DNA from 2 places in the Vibrio sp. MACH09 genome. Region 1 is predicted to be linked to the other one. Evidence: riboswitches for the same ligand, from Rfam matches in the RefSeq annotation. Region 1 holds a riboswitch; the other holds the start of a gene.

Region 1 (7,678 bases):
GTCACTGGGCCGGTAAATGAACCGGTAACTACGATTTTTTCTGAGCCGGCAATGCCGCAGGCAAACGCCTTATCCTATCTTCTTCGCGGACAGAATATTGATGCGAAATCGGGTGGTAATGCCATGACGACGGCACTCATAAGCTTGAGTTTGGCGAAAAGCGGTAGAGTGGTAGGAAAACTAGGCGAAGCATTTGGAGTTTCTGACCTACAATTAGATACAGCGGGATCGGGAGATGATTCTCAAGTCACGGTAAGTGGTTATCTGACACCTAAACTGCAAGTGCAATATGGTGTGGGTATCTTTGATTCGTTTGGGGAATTTACCGTTCGTTACCAGTTAGTGAAAGATCTTTATTTAGAAGCCGTTTCTGGGGTGAATGGCGCAGTGGACCTTTTATACCAATTTGAATTTGATTGAGGCTAGGATGCAGCATCTAATTTTTGTTTACGGCACATTAAGAGATGGTGGTTGTAATCATCACTTACTCTCTTCATGCGAGTATTTGGGGCTATTTGAAACGGAACCAAATTATCAACTTTATGATCATGATGACTACCCGGGTTTGGCCCATGGCAGTAACCGAATTGAGGGAGAAATCTACAGAATTGATGATGAAGTGTTATCTAAGCTGGATGTTTTAGAGGATGTTTCTGTTGATTTTCATCGTGAGTCGATAGAAACACCATACGGCTTAGCGTGGGTTTATATAAAAATTTTAACGGATGTGATTCATAGCTAATCTCTGCTGCCGTCAATATGGCGAGATGGCTTTGGCCCTTCGTTGTATGAAAATAAAAAAACCTGCACAGTCATGAGTGCAGGTTTTTATTATTGAAAGAGACTATTCAGGGTTGTTTTCAATAAACTCTTCTACTTTACGAACCATATCTGTGCTGCCGACAAAGAACGGAACGCGTTCATGCAGCTCAGTAGGCTTGAGCTCCATAATCCTATTTTTGCCATCAGAGGCTATACCACCTGCTTGCTCTATTAAGAATGCCATTGGGTTACATTCGTATAATAGGCGCAATTTACCTTTAGGGTGACTCTCTGTACTAGGATAGAGATAGATACCGCCTTTAAGTAAGTTTCGGTGGAAATCTGCCACAAGAGAACCAATATAACGAGACGTGTATGGTCGGTTATCTTCAGGCACACTTTCCTGACAATATTTTATGTACTTTTTAACTCCCATCGGGAAACGAATATAGTTACCTTCGTTGATGGAGTAAATTTTTCCATCGTCAGGGATCATCATATTTTCATGAGATAGGCAGAATGAACCAATGGATGGATCGTAAGTAAAGCCGTGAACACCGTTCCCGGTGGTGTATACAAGCATTGTTGATGAACCGTAGATGACATATCCGGCAGCGACTTGTTTATCACCTGGTTGCAGGAAGTCTTCTTCTGTTGGCGGTGTGCCTACTGAAGAAACACGTCTGTAGATAGAGAAGATGGTCCCTACCGAAACGTTAACATCAATATTGGAGGAACCATCTAATGGATCCATCAATACCACATACTTTGCGTTTTGATTCAGTTCTTTATTAAACGCGACGGCTTCATCTTCTTCTTCACTGGCAACGCCACATACTTGATCTCGGGCTTCAAGTGCTGCTTTAAATTTGTCATTAGCGTAGAGGTCGAGCTTTTGCTGTTCTTCACCTTGAATGTTTTCGCTGCCAACTGCACCAGTAATATCAACAAGACCCGCTTTATTGATTTCACGGTTTACAATTTTTGCGGCTAGACGAATGGAAGCCAAAAGAGAAGATAACTCACCACTTGCGTGTGGAAAGTCGTGCTGTTTTTCTACAATATATTCGCCAAGAGTGCGAAATTCAGACATGTTATATCCTTAACGTTGCTGATTATTTGGGGGAGTTTTGGTTACAATGTACATATGTTCGTTATTATAGTTTCAGAGTAACCTTATCCAACCTGATGATAAGTTAAGCGAATAGATCTAATTAGGTTGAATAATAACGAATTGTATGACATTAAACTTATTAAGAGTAATGAAGTAACTCCCTGATATTCAATTTGTTTTAGTGACTTATCACATTTAAATTGAAACGAAGGTAGAGCATTACGCATTGACGTGGATTAGATCACGTTTTCAATCATTTTAGTTAGGAACTGTTTTTAATGCACATTCATATATTGGGTATCTGCGGCACGTTTATGGGAGGCGCAGCTGTGCTTGCTCGTCAACTTGGGCATAAAGTGACGGGGTGTGACGCGAATGTTTACCCTCCGATGAGCACTTTACTCGAATCCCAAGGAATAGAGATTATTGAAGGCTTTGATCCCAAGCAGTTAGAGCCTGCTCCAGATTTGATTGTCATTGGTAATGCCATGAGTCGTGGCAACCCTTGTGTTGAGTATGTTCTTAACAAAAACCTAAAATATACCTCTGGACCTCAGTGGCTTCAGGAGTTTTTATTGCACGACCGATGGGTCCTTGCGGTGTCAGGAACTCATGGAAAAACAACCACTTCTAGTATGCTGTCATGGATTCTAGAGGATTGTGGATACGCGCCTGGTTTCTTGGTTGGCGGGGTATTAGGGAACTTTGGAGTATCGGCTCGTCTTGGAGACAGCATGTTTTTTGTTGTTGAAGCTGATGAGTATGACAGTGCTTTTTTCGACAAGCGTTCTAAGTTTGTTCACTACCATCCTAGAACACTCGTCATGAACAACCTTGAGTTTGATCATGCTGACATTTTTGATGATCTGGAAGCGATTAAAAAACAATTTCATCATTTGGTACGAACGGTTCCGGGTAATGGTCGTATTTTATCACCGAAGCAAGATGAGGCGTTGCAGGATGTTTTACAACGTGGTTGTTGGAGTGAGCTTGAGTTTTCGGGTAATAATGTTGAATGGGATGTAGAGAAAATCACGAAAGATGGTAGCCAGTTTAAGGTGCTGTTCAATGGTGAACAAGTTGGTGAAGTTCATTGGGACTTGGTTGGTGACCATAATGTTAGCAATGCTCTTATGGCGATATCTGCGGCTCGACATGTGGGAGTCACGCCTGATCTCGCTTGTGAATCCCTTGGCAAATTTATTAATACTAAGCGTCGTTTAGAGTTAAAAGGGGTGATTGGCGATGTTTCTGTGTACGATGATTTTGCTCATCATCCTACCGCTATAGCGCTGACTTTAGATGGCCTAAGAAATAACAAGCCATCAGCAAATATTATTGCGGTGCTTGAGCCACGATCAGCAACCATGAAAATGGGTGTTCATAAAGAGGCGTTAGCTAACTCGTTAGCAAAGGCAGACTCTGTTTACCTTTTCCAGCCAGAAACGCTTTCTTGGTCTGTTGATGAGGTGGCACAACATTGTACTCAGCCAACTTCTGTTGGTGCTAGTGTTGATGAGTTGGTTGAACAGATCGTCTCACAAGCTCAGTGCGGGGATCAAATTCTAGTCATGAGTAACGGCGGCTTTGAAGGCATTCATGACAAGTTGTTAGCAAAACTTGCAGATAAAAAGGCGAAACTACAATGAGTAAAGAAAAATGCATCACGCTGGCATTTACCGGTGCGTCGGGTGCGCCTTATGGATTGAGGCTACTAGAGTGTTTGCTTGCGGCTGACTATAAAGTGTTTTTACTTATCTCATCGGCGGCCAGAGTTGTGATGGCGACGGAACACAACTTAAAGTTGCCAGCTTCACCTGAAGCGGCAAAAGATGTTTTGCTTGAGCATCTGTCTTGTGATGCCGAGAAACTTGTTGTTTGTGGGAAAGAAGAGTGGTTTTCACCGGTTGCATCGGGGAGTGCAGCACCGAAACAGATGGTTGTTTGCCCTTGCTCAGCAGGTAGTGTGGCATCCATTGCTCACGGTATGTCTGATAACTTGATCGAAAGAGCAGCAGATGTGGTGCTTAAAGAGCGAGGTCAGTTGTTATTGGTTGTGCGAGAAACGCCATTTTCAACACTACACCTAGAAAACATGCACAAGCTGTCTCAGATGGGAGTCACTATTATGCCCGCTGCTCCTGGTTTTTATCATCAGCCTAAAACCATTGATGACTTGGTGGATTTTATGGTGGCCAGAATTCTAGACCATTTAGGTGTGGAGCAAGGACTGGTTCCTCGCTGGGGATACGATCAAAGGTAAGTGGATTCGATCAACCATGAAAGGCGTTTTTTCAGAGTTAACTCTATTTCATCATCGTATCAGTTATTATCGCTAGCGATGTTTTCACAGTAAACAATAGCTACTGACGTCAATTCCGATTACAATCTTTCTGACTCAACGGGGTGCTGCAAAAAGAATTTTTGTGGCTGAGATTAAGCAATTAGAACCCGAACACCTGAACCAGATAATACTGGCGTAGGAATTGAGGCAGGATGTTTGTGTTTATCCTCACTCAACCCTGTGCCGCTCATAACAAGGAGAGCGTCCAGTGAAATATACTATTTCCGCACTTGCACTAGCCCTATCGTTTTCTGCCTCCGCAGAACAAACCTTAACTGTATATACCTACGACTCATTTGCTTCTGATTGGGGTCCTGGCCCGAAAATTGAAAAAGCGTTTGAAGAAAAGTGTGGTTGTGATTTACAGTTTGTCGCCTTAGATGATGGTGTTTCAATCCTTAATCGTCTGCGATTAGAAGGAAAGAATAGCAAGGCGGATGTTATTGTTGGTTTGGACACCAATTTAATGGCAGAAGCGACCAATACGGGCTTGCTTGAGCAACACAACGTAGATACATCGAACATTACATTACCAAATGGTTGGTCTGATCAAACTTTCGTACCATTCGATTTCGGTTATTTCGCCTTTGTTTATAACAAAGAGACATTAACTAACCCGCCAAAAAGTTTAAAAGAGCTGGTTGAAAGAGATGATGAGTTAAAAGTGATCTACCAAGATCCAAGAACATCGACTCCCGGACAAGGTTTAATGCTATGGATGAAATCTGTATATGGCGATAAAGCCTCAGAAGCTTGGACTAAGCTATCTGCTAAGACAGTCACAGTCACCAAAGGTTGGTCTGAAGCTTACTCTATGTTTTTGAAAGGTGAGTCCGACATGGTGCTCTCATATACCACATCACCGGCCTATCACCTTATTGCAGAAAATGAGAGCAAATATAAGGCTGCAGATTTTGCCGAAGGTCACTACATGCAAGTAGAAGTTGCGGCTAAAGTGAAAAGCAGCAAAAACACAGCATTGGCCGATGAGTTTATGGCCTTCATTTTGTCAGATGAGTTTCAAACGGTAATGCCTACGGGTAACTGGATGTATCCAGTGACGAATGTGGCATTACCAGACGGGTTTGAATCACTAACGGTACCAAAACAAGCTCTTACATTTACACCACAACAGGTAGAAAAGATGCGTAAACCGTGGATTCGTGAATGGCAGAGTGCATTAACGAAGTAATGTAAGCCTAGTGCCGTGTAGTCAACTACGCAATCAGGCGGTAACGCAGTAGAAAATGACAACAAATACTGCCCGAAGGGTTCATCTAAAAGCGCCTTGAGCTGTGCTATGAGTCGTTGGCATAGAATAACTATGCTACTCTCCTCATGCCTTGCTCAAAACGCTTTTAGACTGAACAACATTTGTACTTGAAAAGTCAACAGACCCTAGTGATGGCTTTAAAAACCTCAGGTCGAGATAAAAAATTAGAACCGCTCGTATCGTCATGGGCCTAGACGCTAAAAAATGCTAACGAGAGGCTTAGTGTATTTCGAATTGAGGTGAGTAGTACCGTACTTAGTTGTTTTCCGGAACAGAATGTATTTTTACAAGATAATTAATGTCGTTGATATAAGTTGCTATGCAGAAAACTCCTAAGCTGGGTGTCGCTGTTGCCATCATCATTTTAACCTTTGTGCTCTCCGCATTAAGCGCACTGCTGTTTTATACTCCAGACATTCAGGTGTCTGGTTTTTGGCAAGACAGTTATTATCGCCATGTCACGGTATTTAGCTTTTACCAAGCTTTTCTCTCAACTTTATTGAGTGTTGGCTTGGCTGTTCCTGTTGCTCACTCCCTCTCTCGGCGGAATTTTTACGGTAAATCCATCTTGCTTAAAGTGTTCTCTACTACATTGGTTTTGCCTGTGTTGGTGGGGGTGTTTGGACTGCTGGCTATTTATGGTAATAGCGGTTTATTGGCAGAACTGTTTGTTTGGTTTGATAGTAAGTTGCCATTTTCTATTTATGGTTTAAACGGCATTTTACTTGCTCATCTATTCTTCAATCTTCCTTATGCTAGTCGTCTTTTATATCATTCTTTAGCATCTATCCCAGAGGAGCAGCATAAACTGTGTGCGCATTTAGGTATGAGCCACTGGTACAAATTTAGATGGGTTGAATGGCCAAGACTAAGACAACAACTTCCTCATGTCTGTGGCTTAGTGTTTATGTTGTGCTTTACCAGTTTCGCTACCGTGATGGCGCTAGGTGGTGGGCCTAAATCGACCACCATTGAGTTGGCCATTTATCAGGCCATTAAATTTGATTTTGATCTGCAAGCTGGCGCTATCTTAGCGATCTGGCAGATGCTGTTGTGCGCCTTATTGTCCTTGTCTATCCAGCGGTTAGCCAAGTCTAGTACCTTTGTTTCTAGCCACTCAGGCGGAAACATTGCGGTAACAAAAGATAATGTTAAAGCTAAGTGTTGGGATGCATTTTGGATACTGTTCGCAGTGACACTGGTGATTCCACCATTAATAATGGTGGTGATCAGCGGAATGAATTCACAGTTAGTAACCGTCATAACCAGCAGTGATTTTTGGTCAGCGTTAACCGCTTCAATACTGATCGCACTCGCGGCATCCGTGCTAGCCTTGGCTAGCGGAATGGCTATTTTGATGACCAGCCGAGCATGGCGTATGAATAACAAACATCATCACGCAGATGGTATTGAGCTCGTCGGGACCATTATTCTGGTGACCCCCAGCTTAGTGATCAGCGTTGGATTGTTTTTGTTGCTACGCTACCTCGGAGATGTATTTCAATACGCAGCGATTATTGTGGTGGTGGTGAACAGTTTAATGGCGCTTCCTTATGTGATTAAAACCTTGTCTCAGCCTATGCTGCATCTTGCCCAGCAGTATCATCTATTGGCTGCAAGTTTGGGAATGAAGGGGTTTTCTCGCTTTTATTTACTCGAGTGGAGAGCGCTTCATAAGCCCATTGCTTATGCCTTTTCCATCAGTTTTATGTTCTCTGTAGGGGATCTAAGTGCTATTGCGCTATTTGGCAGCCAAGAGTTCAAAACGTTGCCCTTATATCTTTTCCAGTTATTAGGCAGCTATCAAATGGATGCGGCTGCGGTTGTTGCCTTGAGTTTATTGATTCTAAGCCTAGGTTGTTTTAGTGCGGTAGAACGTTTTTTTAGGAGAAGTTAATGCTAAATATTGATGAAGTGAGTTATCAGTATCATCAAGAGTTGTTTCAATTTAATGCTTCTATTGAAAAAGGCAGCATTACCGCATTGATGGGGCCAAGTGGTGCAGGAAAATCAACCTTGCTGGCGTTAATCGCAGGATTTATATTGCCGAAAAAAGGCGATATTACAGTGAATGGTGATTCGATATTAGCTCAAGAGCCTCATCAACGTCCTTTTGCCATGCTGTTTCAAGAACATAATCTTTTTACTCACCTTACCGTAAGAGAGAACATCGCGTTAGGGCTTC
Region 2 (7,678 bases), on a different contig from region 1:
AAAAGCACTTTGGGTTGCGCATGAAGTAGAAGTGCTAGCGGAAACCTACGTGAAAATCTTAAGTACAGGTCAAAAGTACGATGTACTTAGTGACGAAAAAATGGCGTTGGTTATTGAGAAATTTAAGTCATACGGCTTACGTGTAGAAGAAAAATAATAGGGGTGGTTAAAATGGCATTTGCATTAAATTTACCAAAATTAAGTTTGTCTGGTGTAGGCGCAGTCGCAGACGCGGTTGACGTGCTTTCTGAACAAGCCGTTAAAAAAGCGATGATTGTTACGGATAATAATCTTATTGAGCTGGGTATCTTGGATTCGCTTTATCAAGCACTAGACGACAAAAGCCTTGAGTATGTAGTCTTTGACAAGGTTACGCCAAACCCAACTGCCACGTTAGTTCGTGACGGAAAGACATTCTATCAAGAGGCTGAATGTGACTGTTTGATCGCGGTTGGCGGCGGCAGCCCAATTGATTGTGCTAAAGCGATCAGAATAGTGACAAGCAACGAAGGGGACATCTGTGACTACAATGGTGTGGGTCTAGTCAAAAATCCCGGTGTATTCTTTGTTGCGATTAATACAACTGCGGGTACCGCGGCTGAGATGACCTCTAACTCGGTCATTACTGACGAAGAAAATGCCGTGAAGATGGTTATCGTTGACGGCAAACAAATTCCCGATGTTGCGGTGAATGATCCGAGCTTAATGGTAGGTCTTCCGGCAAGTGTTACCGCCGCAACGGGTATGGACGCATTGACGCATGCTATTGAGTCTATAGTCACGCCGGGAGCGCATACCTTAACTTTGCCAACAGCACTAGAGTCTGTGCGCTTAATTACCAAATGGCTGCCTGTTGCGGTGAAAGACGGTGCGAATATTGACGCTCGTGGTAAGTTAGCGGATGCACAGTTTTTGGCGGGAATGTCATTTAATAGTGCGGGTTTAGGTGCAGTACATGCACTTGCTCACCAACCGGGTGCGACGCATAACTTACCTCATGGGGTGTGTAACGCGATTTTGTTGCCTGTTATTAGTGAATTTAATGCCAAGACAAACCCTGAACCTTATCGCGCAGTGGCAGAAGCAATGGGCGGTGATACTCGTTTGTTAAACGATATGGATGCGGCGATGTTAGCCATAGAACTGATACGTAAGTTGTCGTCAGAAGTCGGCATTCCAGCCGGTTTCTCTGACTTAGGCATCAAAGAATCAGATAGCCATGCATGGATAGATAAAGCGCTTGCAGATGTTTGTATGGGAGGCAACCCACGTCAGCTTTCTCCTGATGACGTTTCTCTATTGTACTTAACTGCTATGTAAGTACATTTTAAAATGCTCTAAAATGAGTTGTTTTAGCCGTTCCTCGAGCGGCTTTTTTGCTTGTTATGCCATAGAGTTTACTTGAGCATATAAGACGCTTACTAATTTGTGCTTTTTATTATTGGCTTGTCATTTATATAATTCGACGCGAACAAAATCTTGTTAAACAAATACCTTACAATTACTTGACTATATTCCAGCGTAACCATGATTTAAATCATATTTTTAAAACCCATGAAGAGAGACACTTTATCGGTAAGTAGAATATAGAGACAAGCTAGTGTTAGCGACAATTCATTTCGAAAAAATAAAAACCAAAGCAGGTCGAAAACTGGTAATGGTTAATAACTTTTTGAACAGCATGGGACTTGGTATCGATGCTGATGTGGAGTTTTTTGTCTGCGCTTATCACGACAGCGAAATCGTGGCATGTGGTGGTCTTGCGGGGAATACACTGAAGTCCATTGCAGTGAACAATGACTATCAGGGTGAAGGACTTTCTACTAAGCTTCTGTCTCAACTTGTGACTTATGCATATGACCTTGGTCGCTATAATTTATTTATATATACCAAACCCGAAAATTATAAAATGTTTAATAAGGCGGGCTTTTATTTACTTACTTCAGTAAAAGATCGAGTTGTTCTTTTAGAAAATAGTAAAAGTCGCTTAAATAAATATTGTCGTAAGCTTCAATCATTAAAAAGAGCGGGTGGTAAAATTGGCAGTATTGTTATGAATGCCAATCCGTTTACCAATGGACATAGATACTTGGTTGAACATGCAGCAAGTCAATGTGATTGGTTGCACCTTTTTGTGGTGAAAGAGGATAGCTCTTTTTTCACCTATCAAGACAGAGTTAATATGATTGAGGAGGGGGTTTCTGACCTCGACAATGTTATTGTCCATCAAGGGTCCGATTACATCATCTCTCGTGCCACATTTCCAAGTTACTTCTTGAAAGATGATGGCGTTATTAACTATTGCCATACCGCGGTTGATCTACAACTGTTTAGAAGTTTTATCGGGCCATCGTTAGGAATTACCCACCGTTTTGTTGGCACCGAACCTATCTGTAATGTCACCCGCTTTTATAATCAGCAAATGCAGAACTGGTTAACCACACCGTCATTGGATTATGACGCCATTAACTTGATAGAAATTCCACGTAAAGAGATGGAGAACCAACCGATATCTGCTTCACTGGTACGTCATCTTCTATTCAATAATGATTGGAATGAAATTAACAAGTTTGTGCCAGCAACCACCTACAACTATTTGAAAAACTTGTTTAGCGTTGAAGACTCGCTATACAACGAAAGAAAGCGACATTACAGCAGCAAACCTCTCCCCAACTCAGTAGCTACGCCTACATTTACTGCTGCCCTATAATCGTAATTGGTGCTTCCGAGGCATCTTCAGGGCAAGAATCAGATATAGCTATTGGTTAAATATCACTAAGACTTATTGAGCTATTACTATTTGCGCAATGCGGTTAACAAGCGCTTGCGCGGAGTCGATATTGTTTTTATACTCGCAAACGATACTTGTCGGAGTGCCAACTGGCTGAGACCGCATTGCGGGATCCGTTGAACTTGATCAGGCTAACACCTGCGAAAGGAACAAGAGCAAATTCTCTCTATATTGATCTGATACTGTCCGTAATTAAGATCAAACACTTGCTCTGTAAGCACCTATCCGCCAAGCATTTTCCATCATTAATTATTAGGAAATTGCTATGTCGAATGCACGTCAATCTCATTGTTATACCGAACGCGAACTCGCGCCAACTGCACATTGCCCGTTTGCTCCATTAGAAGGAGGAATTGGTAATCTCTATCCTGTGGTTGATCATGTTAACTGGATCGCCAGATTACTCGCGCTCGGGATAAAAACCGTTCAACTTAGAATCAAAGATGAACATCAACCCGATTTAGAAAAACAAATTATTGAGGCGATACGTCTTGGCCGAGAATATAAAGCGCAAGTCTTTATTAATGACTATTGGCCACTGGCCCTCAAACATCACGCTTATGGCGTTCATTTAGGACAGGAAGATCTGGACAGCGCAGATCTTGATGCTCTGAAAACGGCCAATATTCGTTTAGGAGTCTCCACTCGCACTGCTCGCGAGCTGCAGCGAGGCTTAGCAATTCAGCCCAGTTATATTGCTATCGGACATATTTTTCCAACCCCAACCAAACAGATGCCAACCTCACCTCAGGGTGTCGCGACGCTCACTGAACATATCAATACCGTCGCCGGCCGATTTCCTACCGTGGCAATAGGCGGAATTGATCTTTCTAACGTTGCTGCAGTTTGGCAGTCGGGAGTGAGTAGTGTGGCGGTAGTGCGTGCTATCACTCAAGCCAGCGATGTGGAGCAAGCGGTTACTGCCTTTGCCGAGAAGCTGAGTGTCACGAGAGAATCGGTGTCGGGAGCTGATGATGTTAACTGATGAGGCGTTTCTCCGTTATAACCGCCAAATTGCATTGGAAGAGCTGGGGGAAACGGGTCAAGTTGCGTTGCAAAATAGCCGTTTGTTGATCGTTGGGGCTGGAGGGTTAGGCTCTCCTGCTGCTCTGTATTTAGCGGCTGCTGGGATTGGTCATATTGTGATTGCCGATGGCGATAGCGTAGAGAGGTCAAACTTGCAGCGCCAAATCATCTATCGCGATCATCATCAAAATGACAATAAAGCTCGCTGTGCAGCAGAGCAATTGAAGCAACTCAATCCGCTAGTCGCCATACGCCCAGTTCAAACGGCACTGACTGGCCAACAACTGAATATTGAAGTGAGTATGGCGGATATTGTACTTGACTGCAGTGACAACTTTTCCACTCGTTATGCCATTAATAGAGCCTGTTTCGAACAGAAGAAAATCTTGATATCGGCAGCCGCGATTCGTTGGCAAGGACAACTAGTGAGCTTCGATTTTCGTCAACAGCAAGGGCCTTGCTATCACTGTCTTTTTCCGCAACAAGAACAGCAAGATAAACAAGAGAACAGCTGCCGAACGTCCGCCATTTCGGGACCCGTAGTGGGTGTTATGGGTACGATGCAGGCGCTCGAAGCAATAAAAGCCATCACCGATTGCGGAGAGGTGAACTTTGCTCATTTACAGCTGTTTGACGGACTACAAATGAAGTGGCAACGGCTGACGATTTCTCGAGATGTTAACTGCCCGATCTGCGCCACGTCATTTGAACAAGATTTGGATAAAGAACCAAGGATTAATAAGGAAATACCATGTCAACTATAGAAATAAAGGTGAATGACAAGCCTATGTCGATTGCCGAAAATACCTCGATTGAAGCGCTGCTTGCTTTGTTACAGATGCCAAATGGCGCATCTGCTGTCGCGGTCAATCAAGCGATCATTTCTCGCCAGCTCTGGAATGAGACTGTCGTTAACGAAGGTGACCATATCGCCTTATTTCAAGCCATTGCAGGAGGTTAATCATGTTAACAATTGCCGATAAACAGTTTCAGTCTCGTCTATTTACCGGAACGGGAAAATACTCGAACGCCATTAATATGCAAAATTCGATAATTGCCTCTGAATCAGAGTTGGTGACAATGGCATTAAAGCGAGTTGATATCGATGACAAAGAGGATGATATTTTGCAGCCGCTACGCAATGCGGGTGTGAACTTATTACCTAACACCTCCGGTGCGAAAAACGCCAAAGAGGCGATATTTGCCGCGCAGTTGGCCCGAGAAGCTTTGCAAACCAATTGGCTTAAACTGGAAATTCACCCCGATCCAAAATACTTAATGCCTGACCCAATTGAAACACTCGCGGCTGCAGAGCAGCTAGTAAAAGAGGGTTTTATTGTAATGCCGTACTGTCATGCTGATCCGGTCTTATGTAAGCGACTTGAAGAAGTTGGCTGCGCTGCGGTAATGCCACTTGGTTCGCCTATTGGTTCTAACAAAGGATTGGCGTCGCGAGATTTTCTCAGAATTATTATTGATCAGGCGCGAGTTCCCGTGGTGGTGGACGCCGGAATAGGTGCGCCTTCTCATGCGGCGGAAGCGATGGAAATGGGAGCCGATGCGGTGTTAGTCAATACAGCAATTGCTGTTGCTAATGATCCTATCCTCATGGGCAGGGCGTTTAAACTGGCAGTTGAAAGTGGCCGAATGGCGTATAAGGCTGGGTTAGCTGGAACCGCAAACCATGCCATTTCTTCTAGTCCATTGACTGCATTTCTTGATTAAGGGAAATCTGATGAGTTTTTCTGAACATTTTTCCCGAATGGATTGGGATGATATTTGCTTATCAATATATAGCAAGACCGCTAAAGATGTTGAACGAGCATTGAATAAATCTAGGCGAGATTTAGACGATTTTAAGGCACTAATTTCCCCAGCGGCTGAACCTTACTTGGAATCAATGGCACAACAGTCAGCGTTACTGACTCGCCAGCGGTTTGGTAACACTATTGGTTTTTATGTTCCTCTGTATTTATCAAACCTATGTGCCAATGCCTGTAGCTACTGTGGTTTCTCTATGGAAAATCGAATCCGAAGACGCACTCTGAACAGAAAAGAGATAGAGCAAGAGTGTCAGGCGATTAAGCAACTCAACTTCGATTCCGTTTTACTGGTGACAGGCGAGCACGAAACAAAAGTGGGCATGAATTACTTTCGTGAAGTACTACCAGAGATCAAATCGCAATTTAGTTACTTAGCAATGGAAGTTCAGCCTCTGCAGCAGCAAGAGTATGCTGAGTTGAAAGGATTAGGGCTAGATGCTGTGATGGTGTATCAGGAAACTTATAACCCTAGAACCTACGCGGAGCATCATCTACGTGGCAAAAAAATGGATTTTGATTACCGTTTGCAAACACCGGATCGTTTAGCCCGCGCAGGAATTGATAAAATTGGTATTGGAGCCTTGATTGGTCTAGAGGAGTGGCGCACTGACGCATTCCATGTTGCGGCTCACTTGGATTATCTAGAACGTACTTACTGGCAAAGCCGCTACTCCATCTCCTTTCCTCGGTTGCGGCCGTGTGAAGGTGGCGTGAAGATGAAGTCAGAGATGAGTGATCGTCAGCTCGTTCAGTTGATTTGCGCTTACCGATTACTCAACCCTGAAGTAGAGCTGTCTCTATCTACACGGGAATCTCCAGAGTTCAGGGATAATGTGCTGCCATTAGGTGTGACTACGATGTCTGCAGGGTCAAAAACTCAACCGGGCGGATACGCTGAGGATACGCAGCAAGAGCTGGAACAATTTGAAATAAGTGACGAACGCAGTGTCGACCATGTAGCGCAAGCTGTGATGCAACGTGGTTTTCAAGTGGTTTGGAAAGATTGGCATCACGCCTATTCGGGGTAGAGCTGCTGCACTCAATGTTGCTCATTAAGCTCAATATAGCGTGAGGTCACTTGATTATACACGTATTGAGAGTAAAGGTTTATAGCATTAATTTGCAATGAGCAAAAGTAATTAAAGTAACAGTATGTTTTATCTGAATATTTTTATTAATTATATATTCAAGTGACCTTGAAGTTGCTTGAATATAGTGCTTGAAGATAAATAATGATAGAACTTTTCTTTTGAATGTTTTTTTATTCATTGCATTAATTTGGCAGGGATGTCTTATTTCAGCAAAAAGAGTTATTGATTTTTGATATGTAAAGGATGCTATTGATAATTTGGTCTATAATGTATGTGACTAAATGTAAGTTGTATCGAGGTAATTATTAAAATAATAAAAATATAATTATTTAGGTTCAAAGAGTTAATTGTATATAAGGTGGATATAGAGTATGTACACCAAAAGCATTAAGCATAGTAAATACCATATGCAGGGATGCAAGCGACTCACTCATCAGTTCAAAGACAAGCAAAAAGGCAGTGCTCTTATCGAGTTCAGTATTGTGGCGTCGCTGTTCTTTTTTTTGTTGTTCACGGTGATTGATTTTGGTGTATATGGTTATGTAAAACTTACTATGCAGCACGCTGTCAGCGAGGGTGCCCGTTACGCTATTACTGGTTTAGCTGATCTCGATCCAGACACAACCGATGGTGCTGACCGTAAAGAGGCGGTTATCGCTAAAATCAGTCAATCGTCCGATGGGCTGTTCAGTAATGTAATGACAGTAGACAATATTCGAGTATTGGATATCGATGGTAACCCTGTTGCTGGTTTTGGTGATTCGGGAGAGTTGATTGCTATTCATCTCGATTGCACTTGGCCAATAGCCAGTCCATTTTTATATCCTCTTGTGGATGATGGTAAATATAGATTTACAGTGAGTGCTACTGTAAAAAACGAGAATTTTTAGAGGAATATATTATGTCTTCATTCCTAATAACTAAAAATAGAATTCGAGGTTACGCAA

The links. Region 1 has a riboswitch for thiamine pyrophosphate ahead of thiB (thiamine ABC transporter substrate binding subunit). Riboswitches for the same ligand answer to the same signal wherever they lie in the genome.
Region 2: another riboswitch for thiamine pyrophosphate. It lies ahead of thiE (thiamine phosphate synthase); the one in region 1 lies ahead of thiB (thiamine ABC transporter substrate binding subunit).

The regions. Positions count from the first base shown of each region.
Region 1 covers NZ_BSFZ01000001.1:2,959,220-2,966,897, reverse strand. Annotated here, with positions in the region: gene CHJ_RS13250 (translocation/assembly module TamB domain-containing protein) at 1-420, shown strand, start outside; gene CHJ_RS13245 (gamma-glutamylcyclotransferase) at 428-742, shown strand; gene fbp (class 1 fructose-bisphosphatase) at 845-1,855, opposite strand; gene mpl (UDP-N-acetylmuramate:L-alanyl-gamma-D-glutamyl-meso-diaminopimelate ligase) at 2,155-3,525, shown strand; gene CHJ_RS13230 (flavin prenyltransferase UbiX) at 3,522-4,139, shown strand; TPP riboswitch at 4,269-4,379, shown strand; gene thiB (thiamine ABC transporter substrate binding subunit) at 4,429-5,412, shown strand; gene thiP (thiamine/thiamine pyrophosphate ABC transporter permease ThiP) at 5,813-7,390, shown strand; gene thiQ (thiamine ABC transporter ATP-binding protein) at 7,390-7,678, shown strand, end outside.
Region 2 covers NZ_BSFZ01000002.1:1,023,641-1,031,318, forward strand. Annotated here, with positions in the region: gene CHJ_RS19850 (L-fuculose-phosphate aldolase) at 1-157, shown strand, start outside; gene fucO (lactaldehyde reductase) at 172-1,320, shown strand; gene citC ([citrate (pro-3S)-lyase] ligase) at 1,601-2,710, shown strand; TPP riboswitch at 2,860-2,957, shown strand; gene thiE (thiamine phosphate synthase) at 3,057-3,776, shown strand; gene CHJ_RS19870 (HesA/MoeB/ThiF family protein) at 3,763-4,581, shown strand; gene thiS (sulfur carrier protein ThiS) at 4,569-4,778, shown strand; gene CHJ_RS19880 (thiazole synthase) at 4,781-5,542, shown strand; gene thiH (2-iminoacetate synthase ThiH) at 5,553-6,668, shown strand; gene CHJ_RS19890 (TadE/TadG family type IV pilus assembly protein) at 7,139-7,621, shown strand; gene CHJ_RS19895 (TadE/TadG family type IV pilus assembly protein) at 7,633-7,678, shown strand, end outside.